DNA from 2 places in the Martinezella sp. CNPSo 3795 genome. Region 1 is predicted to be linked to the other one. Evidence: riboswitches for the same ligand, from Rfam matches in the RefSeq annotation. Region 1 holds a riboswitch; the other holds the start of a gene.

Region 1 (10,273 bases):
CATCTCGACACCGCGATCCATCCAGCTCTGGCGGAAATCCGTCACATGCTTTTCGCTGCCCATGCAGACATATTCGCGCATGCGGAAGAGCTGCTGGCGGGCCGGGTCCTTGGAAGGCTCGTGGCGGAAGCAATAGGATTGCAGATCGTAAAGCGCGCCGTCTTCCGGAATGGCGCCGCGCTTGGCAACCGTCGGATAGAGCGGATAGCAGGCGGCAGGCGTCAGCACGATATCGGTGGCCTGCTGGTCTTTCGTCCAGTCGTCGCCGACTTCCATGCACTTCAGCAAGCTCATATGGTCGAGCTCGTTACCGCAGAAGCTATGCACGGTGCCGGCCAGCTGCGGGAAGCTCTTCATATAGCCGCTCGTCTCAAAGAAGGCGCGATTCATGCCCGGCGGAAAGCGGATGGCTTCGGCGCCATCGGCGCCGCCGAATTTGTCGATCAGCCGCTCGAAGGCGGAAATCACATCTTCGAACTGGCCGCTGCGCCCGTAGAGGCCATCAACGCCGGTGTCGATCAGCAGGCCGGATTCGAAAAGACGGTCGAGAAACGATGTTTGCATATCCATGACGGTTACCCCAACAGGCTGGTATCTTGTTTGTGGACGAGCAGCATGGTCGACGTATTGCCGAGAATGCGGTCATTCGAAATCATCAATTGCGCCGAGTGCGCGTCGCGCAGGTGGCGGCCGAGGCTGTAGGGCGTACCGTTCTTGTAGCCCATGATGCCGCAAATCAGCATCGCATGATTGATGATCGGCAGGATCATCTCCGAGGATGCGATCTTGACGTTGTTCATCGCCACGGCGAAGGCCATCGACGACAGGCGGTCCGCATCGAGCTTCGCCTCCTCATAGGCCTTCAGCCCGGCAACCACATTGGATTTCACCATCTGCAGCATGCTGGAGGCTTCGGCGAGACGCAGCGCACCGGGCGGCGGTGCGCCGGGAGACTTGCGGGCAGCGGCACGAACGAAAGCTTGTGCGCGGGAAACGGCATCGGCGGCAATGCCATACCACACACCGCTCCAGAGGAGGTGCGAGCTTGCCAGCATCGATTGCGCGGCGATCTCGGCAAATGGCTTCGGCAGGATCTGCTTGGCCGGCGCCACGCCCTTGAACAGGAAGCCGTCGGAGCAAGTGCCGCGCATGCCGAGCGTGTTCCACTCGACCGTGCGCTTGATCTCGTATTGATCCCTGAGGAAGCAGGTCAGCACCTGATCGGAAGACGCCGCCTCGGCATGGCTGCGCGAGGTGATCAGAATGGCGTCGGCGTGGGCGCCATAGGAGATGACGGTCGCATCCTTTTCGAGGGTGCAGGTATCGCCTTCGACCTTGATGGCGCAGATGCTGTTGCGCAGATTGCCGCCGATCCCGCCCTCGGTCGTCGCCGAAGCGAGCAACAGCTGTTCCCTGGCGATGCGGCGCATGAAATCGCGGTGCCAGTCGCTGTCGGCGCCGTGCTCGACCAGGCTCGACAGCTTGATCTGATGCATGGCGAAGACCATGGCGCTTGCAGCGCAAGCCTGACCAAGGATCGAGCAGAGCTCGGCGATTTCGGTCACCGACGCGCCTTCACCGCCGAGATCGGCGGGGATCTGGATGGAGAGCAGCTTCTCGGCGCGCATGGCGTCGACGGCTTCGCGTGGGAACCGGCCTTCGGCATCGACGGCATCGGCGTGCTGGCTGGCGATCGCTGCGACGCGGGCGGCGCGCACCGCCGCTCCTTCGCCCGACCCAACCTCGAGTAAAGCGACCGCCGCAGTCATTAGGCGACCTTTCTACTGTCGAGGATCATGCCGACAGTTCTTTCGATCGCGGCAATGCTGGCGAAGGACTTGCGGTTCAGCAGGTTGTCGGGAAACTCGATGTCGAAGGCTTCCTCGATGCCGAGCATCAACTGGACGGAAGCGAAAGAAGACAGGCCTGTCGCATAAAGATCAGCATCGTCTTCGATCTGATCGATAGCAACGGGAAGCGCGCCGAACTTGGCCAGCAAATCGCGAATCGTCTTGTTCATAGTCTAGTCCCTTCTGGCAATGGTAAGCATAACCGCAGTTACGCCGTCTTATCCTTCACCAAGAAGTAACAGGCAAAATAGAACATTCCGCTAAGCGACGTGGTAAATACAAACGACTTATACTTCGTAGAAAATTGCTATATTCAACACTTGTCTGATTAAAATTTACCTTCCGTAAGCCATATAAAGGATGACTTCCGCAAAAATATTATATTTACCTAATATTATGCCATGTCGATTTTTGGAAGAGCGAGGTATCAAAAAAGGTTAACGCACCAAAATTCGCCACTACGTTTTATTCGAAAACAACAATCACAATCAGAGCGTCAGTGCAATAAGATCATAAGTACGCACTTTAGCTTTGCGGCGGATAAATATGCTCGCCGCCGCGATAGTCTGAAATCGAGTAGCAACCTTCACCCAGCTCACGGACGGAGCTCTGGCCGATATCGGCCTTGCCATAGCCGCCAGGAATATCGAGAATGTAGGTCGGTTGGCAAAGGCCGGAAATGCGGCCGCGCAGGCTTGCCACGATTGCCTGCCCTTCGGCGATGCCAAGGCGGAAGTGGCTGGTTCCGGGCGCAAGGTCCGGATGATGCAGGTAATAGGGCTTCACCCGCGTCTCCACGAAAGCCTTCATCAGCGCCGCCAGCACCTCCGGATCGTCGTTGACGCCCTTCAGAAGGACCGACTGGCTGATAAGCACGATTCCGGCATCGACCAGCCGGGCGCAGGCGGCGCGCGCCTCCTCCGTCAGCTCGCGTGTATGGTTGGCATGCAGCGCCACATAGATGGTCTTGCCGCTCGCCTTCAAAGCCGCAATCAGCGCCGCATCGATCCTTGACGGGTCAACGACGGGGATGCGGGTATGGAAGCGGACGATCTTCACATGGTCGATCTCGGCAAGCTGCCCGAGAATCTCTTCCAGCCGGCGCGGCGAGAGAATGAGCGGATCGCCACCGGTCAGGATGACCTCCCATATCTCCTTGTGCTCGCGGATATAGGCAAAGGCGCCGTCCAATGCATCGCCATCCAGCGTGCCAAGTCCCTGCGGTCCGACCATCTCGCGGCGGAAACAGAAGCGGCAATAGACCGGGCAGACATGCACGGCCTTCAACAGCACGCGATCCGGATAGCGATGCACGATGCCTTCGACCGGGCTGTGCGTGTGGTCACCGATCGGATCGGCCCGCTCCTCCGGCGTAACGATGAGTTCGGCGGCATCCGGCACGAACTGCCGGGCAATGGGATCGGCGGGGTTTGCGGGGTCGATCAGACGCGTGACGGTCGGCGTCAGGGCGACGGCATAGCGTTCCGCCACTGCTTCCAGCGCCGCTGCCTGATCTGCATCGATCAGCCCGGCGCGCTCAAGCTCTCCGATGGTCCGGATCGGGCGCACCACATTCATGCGTCATACTCCGCGACCGGTGCCCACAGCACCTGCTCGATCCGTGAGGCGCCGGTTGCCAGCATCACGAGCCGGTCGAAGCCTAGCGCGATGCCGCTCGCCTCGGGCATGACGGCAAGCGCCTCCAGAAACTCCTCGTCCAGCGGATAGGTCTCGCCATAGACACGCTGCTTTTCCGCCATTTCGATCTCGAAGCGACGACGCTGCTCTTCGGCATTGGTGAGTTCGCCGAAAGCATTGGCCAGCTCGACGCCGCAGGCATAGAGCTCGAAACGCTCGGCAACGCGATGATCCCTGGCCGATGGCCGCGCAAGCGCCGCCTCAGAAACGGGATATTCGTCGAGAATAGTGGCGCGTCCGAAGCCCAGATTCGGCTCGATCTTCTCCACCAATACGCGGCTGAAAAGATCCTGCCACAGATCGTCGTCGGCAACGCGAATGCCCGCCTTGCGCACATCCGCCGCCAGGCGCTCGCGATCCGTCGATCCGTCGAGACCGATGGAGGCGAAGAGATCGATACCGGCATATCGTTCGAAGGCGGCCGCGACGCTGATTCGCTCGGGCGGGAGAAATGGATCGATCTCCGCGCCGCGGTAGCTGAGTTTCTTCGCCCCGACCGTCTCGGCCGCCAGCGCCAGCAGCGCGGCACAATCCGCCATCAGGATTTCGTAGCTCTCTCCTGCCCGATACCATTCCAGCATGGTGAATTCCGGATGGTGCAGCGGCCCACGCTCGCGATTGCGATAGACATGGGCAAAGCAGGCAATGCGTTCTTCACCCGCCGCAAGCAGCTTCTTGCAGGCAAATTCGGGTGATGTATGCAGATAAAGAGGCGATGCCTTGCCGTCGGTCGTCAGCGCCTCGGTCTCGAAAGCATGCAGATGAGCCTCGTTGCCGGGCGACACCTGCAGCGTCGCCGTATCCACCTCGATGAAGTCGTTGCGCGCGAAGAAAGTCCGCAGCGCCGCCTGGATGGCATTACGGCCGATCAGGAACGGCCGCCGGTCCGCATGGACATTGCGGGTCCACCAGGGGGACGCTTTGCTCGTCTTTGGCTTCATTCCTAGCTTTCTTCAGGGCACCGGCCGCCTTGGGGGTGGCTATTTCCGTTGATTTAGGGTAGTTGCGCCCCCAAGCAAACAAAAGCTGCGTCTCGGAGAGCATTTCGACAGTCCCTCTACGACGCAAAAGGCAGCGTTACAAGGAAGTCTTATGGTCAAGGTCATCGCCTCTTCGGTCCGCAAGGGCAACGTTCTCGACGTCGACGGCAAGCTCTACGTCGTTCTCACCGCACAGAACTTTCATCCGGGCAAGGGTACACCGGTCACGCAGGTCGACATGCGCCGCATCGTCGACGGCGTGAAGGTGTCCGAGCGCTGGCGCACCACCGAGCAGGTCGAGCGCGCCTTCGTCGAAGACGTGAACTTCCAGTACCTCTATGAAGACGGCGAAGGCTTCCACTTCATGAACCCGGCCACCTACGACCAGGTCGTCGTCGATGCCGAAACCATGGGCGACCAGAAGGCCTACCTCCAGGAAGGCATGACCTGCATTCTGTCGATCCATGAAGGCGTTCCGCTGGCGCTCGAACTGCCGCGCCACGTCACGCTCGAGATCACCGAGACCGAGCCGGTCGTCAAGGGCCAGACGGCATCCTCCTCCTACAAGCCCGCCATGCTCTCGAACGGCGTGCGCACCATGGTTCCGCCGCACATCAATGCCGGCACCCGCGTCGTCATCGCAACGGAAGACAATTCCTACGTCGAGCGCGCCAAGGACTGAGCCTCGGCCACCTGCTTGCATGAAGAACGCCTCGTCCTGGTGACGGGGCGTTTTGCGTTTTGGGAAAATTGAAGCCGGAGGGGCAGCGACTGCGCGAAGACTTACCGTACCGCTCTGGTTGCGATGGGCCTGGCTACGGCGCACTGGCCTTTTTCTCATCCGCCTGCGCCGCACCGGTAGTTTCGGAAGGCGTTTGCATATCGGTGCTGTGCTCATGCGGAGCCAGGGACTGCAGATGCAGGACGCGCGGCGACATGGCGTGCATGAAGGCGTCGGAGCGGCCGATATAGATAAGGGTTGCATCTTCCAGCTCAGCCAGCAGAGCAAAGGCCTTCGCCTGAACCTCGGCCTCCAGCCCTTCCAGGGCATCGTCGAAGACAACCCATTTCGGCTTTGCAAGCAGCAGATGCGCAAAACCGACGGCTTTCTGCTCTTCGGTATCGAGCAATCGATCCCAGCGAGCCTGCGTATCGAGACGGCTCTTCAGACGGCCAAGCCCTACCTTGTCGATGACGGCATCGACGGCGGCATCGTCATAGGCGTCCCGATCGTCCGGAAAACAGATTGCCTCCCTGAGGGTGCCGGTCGGCACATAGGGCGTGTGCGGCACGAACAGCATGTCGTCCATCGGCGGCAGGCTGACCGTGCCGGAACCGCTATACCATTGATGCGCCAGCACCTCGAACAGCAGCCTGCGATTTACGCCGTGATCGCCGTTGATCATCACATGCTCGCCGGCATTGATCGTGACCGTACCCTCCGCGATCCGGAAGCCGTTTTCCGTCGCCTCGTCGCTGGTCTTCGTCGAAATCTCCAGATCGGTCCAGACCATCGTGCCCGGCGCCGCCTTTTCGAAGACGAGGGTGTGCGGCATCGGCATTTTATCGTCCATTTCCGTCAGTGCCTTGCGGAAATCGGTCACGCGCATCAGCGTCGCACGCCATTCGGCAATCGGGCCGAAATTGGCGACATACCAGCGCAGCGCGGAATTGACCTGATTGAAGGCGCCGACGGCCACCATCAGCTGACCGAAGGTCAGGCCGCCGGAGAAATAGGCGGGCGCGGCAACGAGGATGGGAATGATCAGCACCAGCCAGCCATAGCCGGCCGAAACCCAGGTGAGATTGGTATTGGCGATGGCAAGCTGACGGATGACAGCAAGCACGGCCGATATGTCGAGATTGATCCGCCGGCGCTCGTTCTCCTCGCCTCCGGCGATGGTGATTGCCGGCATATGCTCATTGGCATGCATGAGCGCGAAGCGCAGCTCGGCTTCCTTCGAATAGCGGTCCGCATTCAATCGCACCAGACGCCGGCCGACAAATTGGCTGAGGAAAGAAGCGGACCCGGCATAGAGGATCGCCGCCCAGACCATGTAGCCGGGGATGGAGAAGCTCATGCCCCGGAGGTGAAAGACCATGCCGCTGGAGAGCTCCCAGAGCACGCCGATGAAGCTCAAAAGCAGGATCGTCGCCTGCACCAGTCCGATGGCAAGCCCCGTCGAGCTTTCGGCAAGATTGCGGGCGTCCTCATGCAGCCGCTGGTCGGGATTGACGCCGATCAGGCCGGAGGAGGCAAGACGAAGCGCACGCTTGGCCTGCAGCCATTGATCGACCAGATCGCGCGCCAGCCCCTCGCGCATGTAGAGCGCGGTCATCTGGTTGAGCCAGGCCTGAACGACATTGAGGACGAGCAGCGAGCCGGCGATGATGCCGAAGACGCCGAGCTGATGGAAGAAAGCGGAAATATCGCGCCTTGCCAGCGAATCGTAGAAGGGCGCATTCCAGTTGTTGAGCAGCACCTGGACATAGGCCGTGACCAGAATGATCACGAAAAGCGCGATGGTCAGGGAAATGATCTTGATGCGAACAGCCGAATTCCAGAAAGCGGAGAACATCATCCTCAGCCGAAAGAAAAGGCTCAAATCGTATCCGACCTGTTCATTTCCCTGGATATTCGGCTTGGCTTGCTTTTCAACTGCCATCAGCACTTCCCTGCGACGCGTCCCGTCAGTTAATCATGACCCGCCCTCATGTCCACCCTTGCAATAGATCGGTGGGATCACATTCCTATATACACGGTTTCGCGTCTTGAACCGAATAAGGTCAGCAATTAGCTTGCGCTCGAAAGATTGAGAAAGCCTTCCGATGCAATTCCAGGGAACCGCCGACTATATCGCCGACAAGGATCTGATGGTCGCAGTCAATGCCGCCATAAGGTTGGAGCGTCCGCTTCTCGTAAAGGGCGAACCCGGTACGGGCAAGACCGAACTTGCACGCCAGGTGGCGGCCGCGCTCGGTCTCGACCTGATCGAGTGGAATGTCAAATCGACGACGAAGGCCCAGCAGGGTCTCTACGAATATGACGCGGTTTCACGCCTGCGCGACAGCCAACTCGGCGACGTCAGAGTTCATGATGTCAGGAATTATATCCGCCAAGGCAAGCTCTGGCAGGCCTTCACCTCGCCGAAGAAGTGCGTGCTGCTGATCGACGAGATCGACAAGGCGGATATCGAATTTCCGAACGATCTCCTGCAGGAACTCGACCGCATGGAATTCCATGTCTACGAGACCGGGGAGACCATTCGGGCCGCGATCCGCCCGATCGTCATCATCACCTCGAACAACGAGAAGGAACTGCCGGACGCCTTCCTGCGCCGCTGTTTCTTTCACTATATCCGCTTTCCCGACATGGAGACGCTGAAGCGCATCGTCGAGGTGCATTATCCCGGCATCAAGCAGGCGCTCGTTCATGCGGCACTGACGCAATTCTTCGAAATCCGCGACGTGCCTGGCCTGAAGAAGAAGCCTTCGACCTCCGAAGCGCTCGACTGGATTCGCCTGCTTGTTACAGACGATATCGATCCCGAAACGCTACGCGCCGATGCGAAGAACGCGTTGCCGAAGCTGCATGGCGCACTGCTGAAGAACGAGCAGGATGTCCATCTCTTCGAACGGCTGGCCTTCATGGCGCGAGGGCAGGGAAGATAATGCAACCCGATGCCGTCAAGGTCTTAATCTATGCCGTTCGGGATGGGCATCTGCTTGTTTTCGGTGAGCCAGATTTTCCCGCCGTCCAGATCCAGGTTCCTGGCGGCACGGTCGAATCCGGTGAGGACATCGTAGCGGCCGCGGCGCGCGAATTCGAGGAGGAGACCGGTTTTGCGCCACACGAACTCTATTCGCTGGGCGTTCACGACTACCATTTCGAAAAGAACGGCCGCGATTACCATCACCAACGGCACTATTTCCGCTGCCATATCTCCGAACGAGCGCCTGCCACTTGGCTTCACTACGAAATGACGCCTTTCGACGGTGGCGACCCGATCGGCTTCCGCTTCTTCTGGCTACCGATCGAAGCTGCCAGGCATCGCCTGGGTTACGGCATGGAAGCCCTCCTTGAATATCTGTAGGCCACATCGCGCCTCCAAGCTCAACCCCAGACTTTCCCCGACGCTTGCCCCATTGACCCGCGGAGATGTCGGGTTTATGAAATTTCCCTCGTGGTGATTTGGCCGGCCGGCTTGCAGCCACGTTAAATAAGTCGCTAAAGGGCCGCGTGCGGACCGGTAGCGATTCTTATCGCGGCCGGTTTTTTTGTATTTGGCGAGTGAAACGATGCCCATCAAGATTCCCGATACGCTCCCCGCGTTTGAAACCCTCCAGAACGAGGGTGTGCGGGTGATGACCGAAACGGTGGCGTTCCGACAGGATATCCGCCCCCTTCAAATCGGGCTTCTGAACCTCATGCCGAACAAGATCAAGACCGAGATCCAGATGGCGCGCCTGGTCGGCGCATCGCCGCTGCAGGTGGAGTTTTCGCTGGTGCGCGTTGGCGGCCACAAGGCCAAGAACACCTCGCAGGAGCATCTGCTTGCTTTCTACGAGACGTGGGAAGAAGTGAAGCACCGCAAGTTCGACGGCTTCATCATAACCGGCGCACCGATCGAGCTGCTGGAATATGAGGACGTCACCTACTGGAACGAGATGCAGGAGATCTTAGACTGGACGACCACCAACGTCCATTCGACGATGAACGTCTGCTGGGGGGCGATGGCGGCGATCTACCATTTCCACAAGGTGCCGAAATATACGCTTACGGAGAAGGCTTTTGGCGTCTATCGCCACCAGAACCTGAAGCCCTCTTCGGTCTATCTCAACGGCTTCTCCGACGATTTCGCCATTCCGGTGTCCCGCTGGACCGAAGTGCGCCGGGCAGACATCGAAAAAGTGCCCGGCCTGGAAATACTGATGGACTCGAGCGAGATGGGCGTCTGTCTCGTGCACGAACAAGCCTGCAACCGGCTCTACATGTTCAATCACGTGGAGTATGATTCCACGTCGCTGGCGGATGAGTATTTCCGCGATGTGAATGCGGGCGTGCCGATCAAGATGCCGCACAACTACTTCCCGCATAACGACCCGGAAATTCCTCCGCAGAACCGGTGGCGCAGCCATGCGCATCTGTTCTTCGGCAACTGGATCAATGAGATCTACCAGACCACGCCGTATGATCTGGAGGAGATTGGCCAGGAAAGGACGTGAGGCTTGTTCATTCCCTTCTTCCTGAAGCTGAGGCAAGCGAAAGTTCCGGTGACGCTCCGGGAATTCCTGTCGCTGCTTGAGGGAATGGAAGAAGGGATTGCCGATTACGACGTGGAGGCCTTCTACTATTTGGCCCGCGCGACGCTGATTAAGGACGAACGCTTCATCGATCGCTTCGATCAGGTCTTCGCCGATTACTTTCGCGGCGTCGAGGCGATCGGCGGCAATGCCGATGGAGAAGCAATGGAGCGGACCGCCATTCCCGAGGAATGGCTGCGCAAACTTGCCGAGCGGCATCTGACCGAAGACGAAAGACGGCAGATCGGGGCGCTCGGCGGCTTCGACAAGCTGATGGAGACGCTGCGCGAACGGCTGGCCGAGCAGAAGGGCCGGCATCAGGGCGGCTCGAAATGGATCGGCACGGCAGGCACCTCGCCCTTCGGCGCCTACGGCTACAATCCGGAAGGCGTGCGCATCGGCCAGGAAACCTCGCGCCATCGCCGGGCGGTAAAAGTCTGG
Region 2 (10,273 bases), on a different contig from region 1:
TCCGCTCAATCCGATCTGACGTCTTGCTTCAGCCACCACAGCGCCGCGCGTCATATATCGCGCGCAAAGGCCGCTACGGCACTTCCAATCCGCCGCATAATTCCTTAAATCGATTCCGATTCAAGGAATTATGCAGTAACTTTTGCCATGGGACGCGCGACTTTTCAGCTTGCCAAATTCAAAGGACTTCGCCTGTCATGAACAAGCCGCTTTCTGCTCACGAGGCCCTGATCTACGTCATGGTACTGGCCTCGGCCGTCGATCGCACGATGAACGACCGGGAGCTCAGCCGCATCGGGGAGCTCATTCACGCCCTGCCGGTCTTCAAGGGGTTCGACGACGAGAAGCTGATTTCCGTCTCTCGCGATTGCGCCAAGCTTCTTTCGAACAATGAGGGATTGGACATCGTGCTCGAAACCGTGCGCGATACGCTTCCCGCCCGTCTTTATGACACAGCCTACGCCCTTGCCGTCGAAGTCGCTTCGGCCGACCTGTCGGTCAAGGCCGAGGAATTGCGCCTGCTCAGCCTGCTTCGCGACCGTCTCGGCCTCGACAAACTGACTTGTGCGGCCATCGAACGCAGCGCAATCGCCCGTTATCGCAAGGCCTAGAGGCTTTTTCCGAAATTGCGCTAATCAGTAAAGCCCATAGGGAAAATAGCGCAGATAAATTTCCTGCAGCCTGCCATCGCGAGACAGCGTGGCAAGCGCATGGTTGATCGCCGCCGTCAGATCGGCGTCCTGCTGGCGCAGCATGATGGTCATGCCTTCGCCGAGAAATTGCTGTGACAGGTAGGGACCGTCAAAAAGAGCGCAGCATTTTTCCGCCGCCGGCGACGAGACCCAGAAGGAAAGCTGCAGGCCATCGGCAAATGCGGCATCGACCTTGCCGTCCTTGACGGCGGCCAGAAGCCCATCCTTGTCATCGAAGGGCACCGGCTTGATCGCCGGGAAGAAGGCCGTCAGCATTGCCTCATGCACTGTGCCCTTGACGACGCCAACAGGATGTCCCGAGAGCGAGGCAGCTGTCGTGCCGCCGATCAATGCCTTGAGATTGCGCACGAAACGGGCAGGCAACATCAGGAACGGCCGTGAAAAGGCGAAGGTCTTGCGCAGTTCGGGCGTGACTGCAACGCCAGCGATGACGGCATCGCCTTGCGAAGCGGCAAGTGCGCCCTGCAATTCGCCAAAGGGCAAGGCCTGGATCTGGCACTTGTCCGCTATTGCCAGCTCGTCGCAGATCTTGCGCGCCAGCTCGACATGGAAGCCGGTGAGCTTGCCGTTCTGATCGAGGAAATTGAAGGGCGGAAAGTCGATCGACGTCAGGAAGCGCAGTCTGACCAGCGAAGACAGATCCGGCTTCGGCAGGCGCTCACGCGCATCGAACAGGATCGGCAGGCTCGGCGGCTTCGTCTCCTGAGCGGCAAGCGGCAGGGTGCAGGACATGGCGATCAAGGCCGTAAGCGCAAGATGCCGGGCGGCCGACATGATCGAGGAAAGGCAAACACGCATGGTCTGGATCCGGCCTCCGGTCGTGGATGCACATTTCTGGTTTCACGAATCCGATGTAGCAGAGTCATGCCGCAGGGGGAATATCGCGGCCTACTGATGGTCGAAGCGGCTCCGGGATGAGCGGCGTTCGAGCCTTTTACTTTTTCGGCAGAACGAGCCGTTCAATCTTTGCCGATCGGGTGCCGCCCGCCTCCCCGCGCCGCTTCAACAGCCTTGCCGGGGTACCGACATAGATGCCGTAAGGCTCGGTCCTACCCTTGACGACGGCATTCGCACCGATGACGCATCCTTTGGAAATATGGGAGCCACCGAGGATCTTGGCGCCCGCTCCGATCCAGACATCGTCTTCGATGACGATCGGCTTCTTCGTCACGCCCTGAAGACGAATTGGGCGGGAAATATCATCGAAATTGTGATCGAAGGAAACGATCATCGCATGCGCAGCGATGCGTACATCATTGCCTATGACGATCCCGCCGCGGCCCAGCAGAATGCTGTAATCGTTGAAGGAGACGTGATTACCGATCTCGATGCTGCCTTCCTGTGCATCGATGACGACTCCCTTGCGGAAATGCACTCTTTCCCCGATGCGAACGTCGCCGCGCCGCCAGATGATCCTGGTGCCGAGAGGTACTTTCGTGCTGCGGGCAATCTTCAGCGCACCGCTTCGAAAGAGCGCCCTCAGCCTGTAAACCCAAGCTATTCCACGCATTCCGACGCTCCTGACAAGGGGCGCCTGTTTTTGCATGCTTGTCTGGCGGCCACCTGAATGCGTCACAGATGGCGATGCGGCAGCGCAGCCACAAGTGCTGTCCTTGCATTGCTCAGGTGCGCGCAGCAAGACCCGTGATCAATGCAATCACGCCAAAGCCCGCCGCCCCTGCGCATACGGCAGCCCAGCCGCCGAAATCCCATGCCGTGCCGGCGAGCGCCGATCCGAGAGCCCCGCCGAGGAAGAAGATGCCGACGAACAGACCATTGATCCGCCCGCGCGCCTCCGGCTTCAGGAGATTGACGGCACGGCGACCTAAGGTCTGATCGCCGGTGACGCCGACATCGAGCAAGACGGCGCTCATGCCCAGAAGGATCAACAGGGCCACGGAGCTGCCCGAGCGTATTCCACCCACCCAGGCGGCCAGCGCCATCGCGGCAAGCACGATCACATGCGAGGCCAATGTCGCCGTCCGCGTCCATCCCCTGTCGCCCATACGGCCGAAGACGGAGGTCGCCGCGGCACCACCGGCACCCACAAGGGCAAACAGCGCGATGCCGGATTGGCCGAGCGAGAACGGCGGCTGCGCCAGACGCAGTGCGACGGAAGTCCAGAACAGGCTGAAGCTCGCCATCATCAAGGCTGCCGTGAAGGCGCGCAGCCGCAGCACCGGTTCCTCCTGCAAAAGCTTGAAGAGCGAACCGATCAAGGCCCCGTAGCTCGCGCTGATCAGAGGGCGCCGCTCGGGCAGGCGTAGGGCGAGCACAGCGGCGAGGAGCGCAAGCGTTGCGGCGCTCAACGCATAGAAACTTCTCCAGCCCCAGAAATCGGCAATCAGGCTCGCCAGCGGTCGCGAGACAAGAATGCCGACCATGACGCCACTCATGACATTGCCGATCACCCGGCCGCGATGCTCAGGCGGCGCCATCGCTGCCGCGATCGGCACGAGGATCTGGATGGCGGAACAGGCCGCTCCCAGAAGGAAGAGGAAGATCAACAGGCTCCAGCCGGTCGGCGCGAAGGCGGCGGCAACGGCCATGAGCAATGCGGAGAGAAGCATGCGCAACACCAGCTGCCGGTTTTCCATGAGATCCGCCAGCGGCACCAGAAAGAACAGGCCGGCGGCATAACCAAGCAGTGAGGCCATGGCCACCAAGCCGGCGCCGCTTTCGGAAAAGCCGAGCGATGGGCCGATGATGCCGACCAGCGTCTGAGGTGCGAAGAGATTGATGATGATGACGCCGGTCGCGATGGCAAACAACAAGGTCGAGGGAGCGGCCGTTGCTGCGGAAACCGCTTCCTCCGGCTCGCGCGTGACGCATTCGGGGACTTGCGACATGATCTCTCCAATAAATTCTGATAATAAAGGTAGCCATCATTATCGCTTCGTTGCATAATGCGACAACTGAAATGAACTAATAATGATTATGCGAGTTAAGCATGAACATTCATGACCTGGAAGCCTTCGTCGCAGTGGTGGAAACAGGTTCGATCGTTGCCGCCTCCGCGCGCATCAATCTGACCCAGCCAGGCATCACCCGGCGCATACAGAACCTGGAAGACAGTCTCGGCATCGCTCTCCTCGACCGGCAGTCCAAGCCCTTGCGGCCGACGGCGGCAGGACGCGAGGCCTATGAGCATGGTCGCCGGGTATTGCGGTCGCTCGACGATCTCAAGGCCGGCGTTTCGCCCGGCGGCACGATCGGCGGCGAATTCCGTCTCGGGATCATGCCTTATCTCTCCGAAGCAGCCTTATCCGCCCCGCTTGACGAATTGCGCAGCCAGTTTCCGCAATTGACGCTGCGCGTCGTCACCGGCTGGTCGCCGCAACTGATCGAACAAGTCGCTCACAGTCAGCTCGATGCGGCAACCGTCTGCCTGGCGGAAGGGCTGCAGCCGCCGGATAATGTCGTCGGCGAGATGCTCGGAGTCCATGCCGTCATTCTCGTCGCGGCACCGTCGCTGGGCGTCCCCAAGGAACCGAGATTGGAAGATCTCTCCCGCTTCCCCTGGATCATGAACCAGAGCGGCTGCGGCTTTCGCGCCTTCATTCAGCATCGCTTCGAAGCCGAACGCCTGCCCTTCGACGTCGGCGTCGAGGCCATGAGCGCCGATCTCAGAATGTCGCTGGTCGCGCGCGGTCTCGGCATCGGCGTCTTGACGCCGGCCGCACTAGCAGACAGCCGCTGGCGCGATTTGGTCGAAATCGTCGAAGCCCCGGATTTCAGCCCGAAAGTCGTCAACTGGCTGGTGCATCGGCCGCCGGCGGGGCGGCTGGCGCGGCCGATCGCAATTTTTGGGGAAGCGCTGAAGGAAACGCTGAAAACGAAGAGACCGCTTCTGGCGTGAAGATTATGGAGCGGGTGAAGGGAATCGAACCCTCGTATTCAGCTTGGGAAGCTGCTGCTCTACCATTGAGCTACACCCGCCTGACATCGTGAGATGTCCAACAGTTACCGGCCTCTGTCAAGGCCGGTCGGCAATCGATCAAAGCCGGAAGTGCTTGGAGAGCTTCAGGCCCTGTGCCTGGTAGTTCGAGCCGAGGCCGGAGCCGTAGAGGCTGCTTGGCTGTTCCAGCATGTGTTCATAGATCAGGCGACCGACGATCTGGCCATCCTCGAGGATGAAGGGCACTTCGTGGCTGCGCACTTCAAGCACGGCGCGGCTGCCGCGGCCGCCGGCCGGGGCATGGCCGAAGCCGGGATCGAAGAAGCCGGCATAGTGGACGCGGAATTCGCCGACCAGCGGATCGAACGGCGTCATCTCGGCGGCGAAATGCGGCGGCACATGCACAGCCTCGCGCGAGACGAGGATGTAGAATTCATCGGGATCGAGGATCAGCTCGGTGCGGCCGCGGCTATAGAGCGGTTCCCAGAAATCGAAAATATCGTGCTGGGCCTTTTTGTCGACGTCGACGACGGCGGTATGGTGCTTGCCGCGATAGCCGATCAGGCCTTCCTTGTCGCCGGCAAGATCGATCGAGAGCGCGATGCCGCCGCCGGTGATATTCGGCTTCTTGCTGGCGACCAGCGTCTCGCTCTCGTGTAGCGCCAGCAGTTCCGGCTCGGTGAGCAGGGCCTGGCCGACGCGGAAGCGGATCTGCGACAGGCGCGAACCGCGGCGAACGACGATCGGGAAGGTGCGCGGGCTGATTTCGAGATAGAGCGGGCCGGAATAGCCGGCCGGGATCTTGTCGAACTCCTGCGCCCGGTCGGTGATGACGCGGGTGAAGATGTCGAGACGGCCGGTCGAGCTCTTCGGATTGGCGGAGGCCGACATATCCTCGGGTAGATCCAGCCGCTCCATCAGCGGCACAATATAGACGCAGCCCGTTTCCAGCACAGCGCCTTCGGAGAGATCGACCACATGCAGTTTCAGCCGGTCGAGCTTGTCGGCGACGAGATGTGATGGACCGGGCATGAAGCTGGCGCGGACGCGGAAGGCATGCGAGCCGAGCCGCAGGTCAAGGCTTGCCGGCTGGATCTGATCGACGTCCAGTTCTCTCTCGCTCGTCAGCCGCCCCGTTTCAAACAGCGCTGCGATGGCGCGATCGGCCAAAATTCCAGTATTGCGAGCCATCATGCTTCTCTCATAATTTGTCGCAGACAAAACCAAACTCGGGGAATTGACGCAAGCCGTCAACGGCAGTATTGCAACTTATCCCGTGGTGATTTGGCCGGTCGGCTTGCAGCCACGTTAAACAAATGGCTAAAAAGACCGGGGTTGAACCGGTCTGCTTTTGCGACCGGTTTTTTTGTTTTGAAAGTGGTGATGGCATGAGCAAGACTTGGCGCCCCGCAACCCAGCTCGTACACAACGGAACGCTCCGTTCGCAATTCGGCGAGACCTCCGAAGCAATCTATCTGACCCAGGGCTTCGTCTACGACACGTCGGAAGCGGCGGAAGCCCGTTTCAAGGGCGAGACGGACGGCTTTATCTACGCCCGCTACGGCAGCCCCACCAACGACATGTTCGAAAAGCGCATGTGCGCGCTGGAAGGCGCTGAAGACGCCCGCGCCACCGCGTCCGGCATGGCCGCTGTCTCCGCAGCCATCCTTTGCCAGCTGAAGGCCGGCGATCATATCGTCGCTGCCCGCGCCCTCTTCGGCTCCTGCCGCTGGGTGGTCGAGACGCTGGCTCCGAAATACGGCATCGAATGCACGCTGGTCGACGGCCGCTTTACCGAGAACTGGGAAAAAGCCATCCGCCCGAACACCAAGGTTTTCTTCCTCGAAAGCCCGACCAACCCGACGCTGGAAGTGGTCGATATTGCCGCCGTCGCCAAGCTCGCCAACCAGATCGGCGCAAAGGTCGTGGTCGACAACGTCTTCGCCACGCCGCTCTTCCAAAAGCCTTTGGAACTCGGCGCCCATATCGTCGTCTACTCCGCCACCAAACATATCGACGGCCAAGGTCGTTCGCTTGGTGGCGTCATCCTTTCCGACAAGCAGTGGATCGACGAGAACCTGCAGGACTATTTCCGCCACACCGGCCCGGCCATGTCTCCCTTTACCGCCTGGACGCTGCTGAAAGGCATTGAGACGCTGCCGCTGCGCGTTGCGCAGCAGACGGCGAACGCCTCCAAGGTTGCCGATTTCCTCGCCGAGCAGACCAACAAGGTCGCCCGCGTGATCTATCCCGGCCGCAGGGACCATCCGCAGGCCGATATCATCGCCAAGCAGATGAGCGGCGGCTCTACGCTGGTCGCCTTCGAGCTCAAGGGCGGCAAGGAAGCGGCCTTCAAGCTGCAGAATGCGCTGGAGATCGTCAAGATTTCCAACAATCTCGGCGACTCGAAGAGCCTGATCACCCATCCTGCCACCACGACGCACAAGAACCTCACCGACGAAGCCCGCGCCGAGCTCGGCATTTCGCCGGGCACCGTGCGCTTCTCCGCCGGCATCGAAGACAGCGCGGATCTGGTCGAGGACTTCGCCCGCGCGCTCGAGCACGTTTCCGCCTGATATCAATCGAGCCGCCCGGATTTTTCCGGGCGGCTCGACCTGCCCTCATCGGGCAATCTCGCGAGAGATAGGGTAGCTCGTCAGTTAGCGGCCTTGAATTCAACCTGACCGTTGTTCAGAAAGACCATTTTATCGAACAGCTTGAGATCCAGTGGATTCGGCAGGCGGACGTCCGAGAGATCGGGCACTGGTTTCAGCGCCGGATCATAGGAACGGTCGATCTGCGAGACAAAGACGACGATCATGCCTCTGGCGCGCGCAAACGCCTTCAGCGCCCGGACCTGGACCATCAGTTCCGGCTTTTCCCGCTTCTGATCGAGCAGCTGCAGAAAATCGACCACCGCCAATGTGCCGCGCGGCGCCCCGGCCAGCCTCTCGACGATATGATCGGCGCTGATGGCATCCGAATTGTCGAATTCGAACAGATCAGCAAACTCCGCATGATCCGCACCGATCACCGGAAATCGCTCCAGAACCACCTTTTCCGTATCCTCCAGCGTGAAGAAGATACCGCGATTGCCAGCCTTCATGGCTTCGACGGCGAGCCGCAGGCTCATCAGGGTCTTGCCGTGGCCCGGCCGCGCGCCGATCAGCACCAGATCGCCCGGGCTTAAACGCGAATACAGTTCGCTGACAGATACGGCCGTGTTCGTTTTACTTGCAAGCAAGCTCCAGCCTCCAAAGCCTTCGCCAGCCGCGACGCGATCCAGCGCAGCGTGCAAGGGGATTTTCTGCTGGCGAGACAGGAGCCTAGCCTTGCGCTTTAAATGATAAACAGGGGCAGAAAGCCTCATCTAAACCTCCTATTGCGAGCAATGACCGCAACCCCTCCTTATGCCAGGCGCTCAAACAGTCGGTTTTGATATCGACGGCCCCGCATGAAATATACTTTCCCGAATGGAGGGGGGAGGCACGGGCCATGCCAGAATCAGATGATAGCCGAAATGCCTTCCGATGAAAATTGCGGTCACGCCCCCAGGGAACATAAGATGAAATGAGGAATTATATGAGCTGGAGATTTTGATCGGCGGGCTGCAGATATGACGAGCAACCTACAAGTGCACCTTTGGCTGCGGCAAGCGTTTCTTCTCACCAAAAGTGGAGAGAGAGGCTTCATGTCAGAGAATACCAAATGACAGACGATTTGAGATACTTCTTTCGACGTCTCGTTAACCTTCGTTATTAGCTGTAATAGCTAAATGCCGGGAAGGCTCTACCCGTTCACGCAAGTTTTCATCACGCCGTTCCTTGACGGAGCGGGCTGGTTATAGGATACCGCTAGATATCCCGCTCTTGGCGAGGGTGGTGGAATGCGGATAATATGCCGCGGATGTGGAAATGCTGAAGCGGCAGTGAGGCTTGGAGAAGCGCTCGGCGCTTCAGGGCAGTGGCAAGGTATCAGGCATGTATCGCGCCCTAACACGCGACATCGAGGTTGTCGTCGAACCTTTTTATCTGGAGGAGCAATCCGATCCGGACGACGATCGCTATGTCTGGGGATACCGCATCGTCATATCCAACCATTCGAAGAAGGCCGTGAAGCTGGTGACGCGCTACTGGCACATCACCGACATGAATGGCATGGTGGATGAGGTGACGGGGCCGGGCGTCGTCGGCGAGCAGCCGCATCTGAAACCCGGCGATACCTATGAATATTCATCGGGCTGCCCGCTGGATACGCCGTCAGGCATGATGTTCGGCCATTACCAGATGGAAACGGACGACGGAGAGCAATTCCATGTCAAGATCCCCGCCTTTTCTCTGGACACGCCCAACCTGTTGCGCACGCTGAACTGAGCCGACAAAATCGGCAACATCAGGCCGCCTCTATCTCCGACACTTCGAAGCGATACGTCGTAGAGCAGAATTCACAAGTGACGGCGATCTCGCCATTCTCCTGGCTGGCCTCGATCTCCTCGGCCGTGAAGCCCTTCAAGACGCCCTTCAGCTTGTCGCGCGAGCACGAACAGCGGTCATAGACGGCCTTCGGCTCGTAGACGCGTACGCCACGCTCGTGGAACAGGCGATAGAGAAGGCGCTCGGTGCCAACCTGCGGATCCGTCAGCTCATCGGCATCGATGGTTTCCACCAGGCTGCGTGCCTCCGCCCAGGCATCGTCTTCGACATGATCGCGCACGCCGGTATCGCCATCGCCGCCATGCAGGTCCGGCTGACGCATACGCTCGGGCGCTTCGGGCAGGAACTGCGCGATCAGGCCACCGGCCCGCCAGCGGTGACGCGGCTTGCCGTTCTCATCGCGGTCGAAAAGTTCTGCCGCCCCCAGACGCACGCGCGTCGGGATCTGCTCCGACTGGCGGAAATAGGTGCCGGCAATCTCCTCGAGCGAGGCGCCATCAAGCGCGACAATGCCCTGATAGGGCTGGCTGAAACGGCCCTGATCGATGGTGAAGGCGAGGACGCCTTTGCCGAGCAGCTGTTCCGGCTCGGTCCGGCCTTCGGCGACTGCCTTTTCCAGTGCTTCTTCGTCGAAACGGGCATAGGCGCGAACATTTTCCGGCGTCGTGAAATCGGCAACCAGCAGGTCCACGGGTCCGTCGCCCTTGGTCTGCACGGTGAACTTGCCTTCGAATTTCAGCGACGTGCCGAGCAGGACGGTCAGGACGATGGCCTCGGCCAGAAGGCGTGCAACCGGCGTCGGATAGTCATGCCGGGCAAGGATCGCGTCCAGCAGCGGACCGAGCTGTACGGCACGGCCGCGCACGTCCAGACCTTCCACCTGGAAGGGAACGACATGATCGTCACCGGCGAAATCAAACTGACCCAGCGTTGCGGCATTTTCGGCCATTGCTTTACTCCTACTGCGCCCGCGCCCCTGAGACGCGGTTTAATATCTTCAGATCGCGCCCAGGCACCAAGCAAGAATCGACTTTTGCGCATGAAGGCGGTTTTCCGCCTCATCGAAGACAACGGATTGCGGGCCATCGATCACCTCGTCCGTCACTTCCTCTCCGCGATGGGCGGGCAGGCAATGCATGAACAAAGCGTCTTTGCCGGCCTGTGCCATCAAAGCCTTGTTGACCTGATAGGGCTGGAAGACGTTGTGACCGCGTGCCCGGTGCTCCTGA

Evidence for each region. Region 1 has a riboswitch for S-adenosylmethionine ahead of metA (homoserine O-acetyltransferase MetA). Riboswitches for the same ligand answer to the same signal wherever they lie in the genome.
Region 2: it holds a riboswitch for S-adenosylmethionine, as region 1 does, so the genes downstream of both, AC13QY_RS16170 (O-succinylhomoserine sulfhydrylase) here and metA (homoserine O-acetyltransferase MetA) in region 1, are expected to answer to the same signal.

What each region holds. Positions count from the first base shown of each region.
Region 1 covers NZ_JBXSOQ010000007.1:152,177-162,449, forward strand. The annotation lists gene AC13QY_RS20235 (amino acid--[acyl-carrier-protein] ligase) at 1-570, opposite strand, end outside; gene AC13QY_RS20240 (acyl-CoA dehydrogenase family protein) at 576-1,769, opposite strand; gene AC13QY_RS20245 (acyl carrier protein) at 1,769-2,020, opposite strand; gene AC13QY_RS20250 (lysine-2,3-aminomutase-like protein) at 2,376-3,428, opposite strand; gene epmA (EF-P lysine aminoacylase EpmA) at 3,425-4,489, opposite strand; gene efp (elongation factor P) at 4,641-5,210, shown strand; gene AC13QY_RS20265 (ABC transporter ATP-binding protein/permease) at 5,344-7,194, opposite strand; gene AC13QY_RS20270 (AAA family ATPase) at 7,358-8,200, shown strand; gene AC13QY_RS20275 (NUDIX domain-containing protein) at 8,200-8,622, shown strand; SAM riboswitch at 8,703-8,780, shown strand; gene metA (homoserine O-acetyltransferase MetA) at 8,828-9,754, shown strand; gene AC13QY_RS20285 (vWA domain-containing protein) at 9,758-10,273, shown strand, end outside.
Region 2 covers NZ_JBXSOQ010000005.1:107,542-117,814, forward strand. The annotation lists gene AC13QY_RS16130 (hypothetical protein) at 1-19, shown strand, start outside; gene AC13QY_RS16135 (tellurite resistance TerB family protein) at 198-611, shown strand; gene AC13QY_RS16140 (transporter substrate-binding domain-containing protein) at 636-1,445, opposite strand; gene AC13QY_RS16145 (acyltransferase) at 1,648-2,223, opposite strand; gene AC13QY_RS16150 (MFS transporter) at 2,336-3,562, opposite strand; gene AC13QY_RS16155 (LysR family transcriptional regulator) at 3,664-4,572, shown strand; tRNA gene AC13QY_RS16160 (tRNA-Gly) at 4,579-4,652, opposite strand; gene AC13QY_RS16165 (2'-deoxycytidine 5'-triphosphate deaminase) at 4,711-5,805, opposite strand; SAM riboswitch at 5,878-5,956, shown strand; gene AC13QY_RS16170 (O-succinylhomoserine sulfhydrylase) at 6,000-7,187, shown strand; gene AC13QY_RS16175 (DNA helicase) at 7,268-7,981, opposite strand; gene apaG (Co2+/Mg2+ efflux protein ApaG) at 8,592-8,984, shown strand; gene AC13QY_RS16185 (Hsp33 family molecular chaperone) at 9,004-9,993, opposite strand; gene argF (ornithine carbamoyltransferase) at 10,042-10,273, opposite strand, start outside.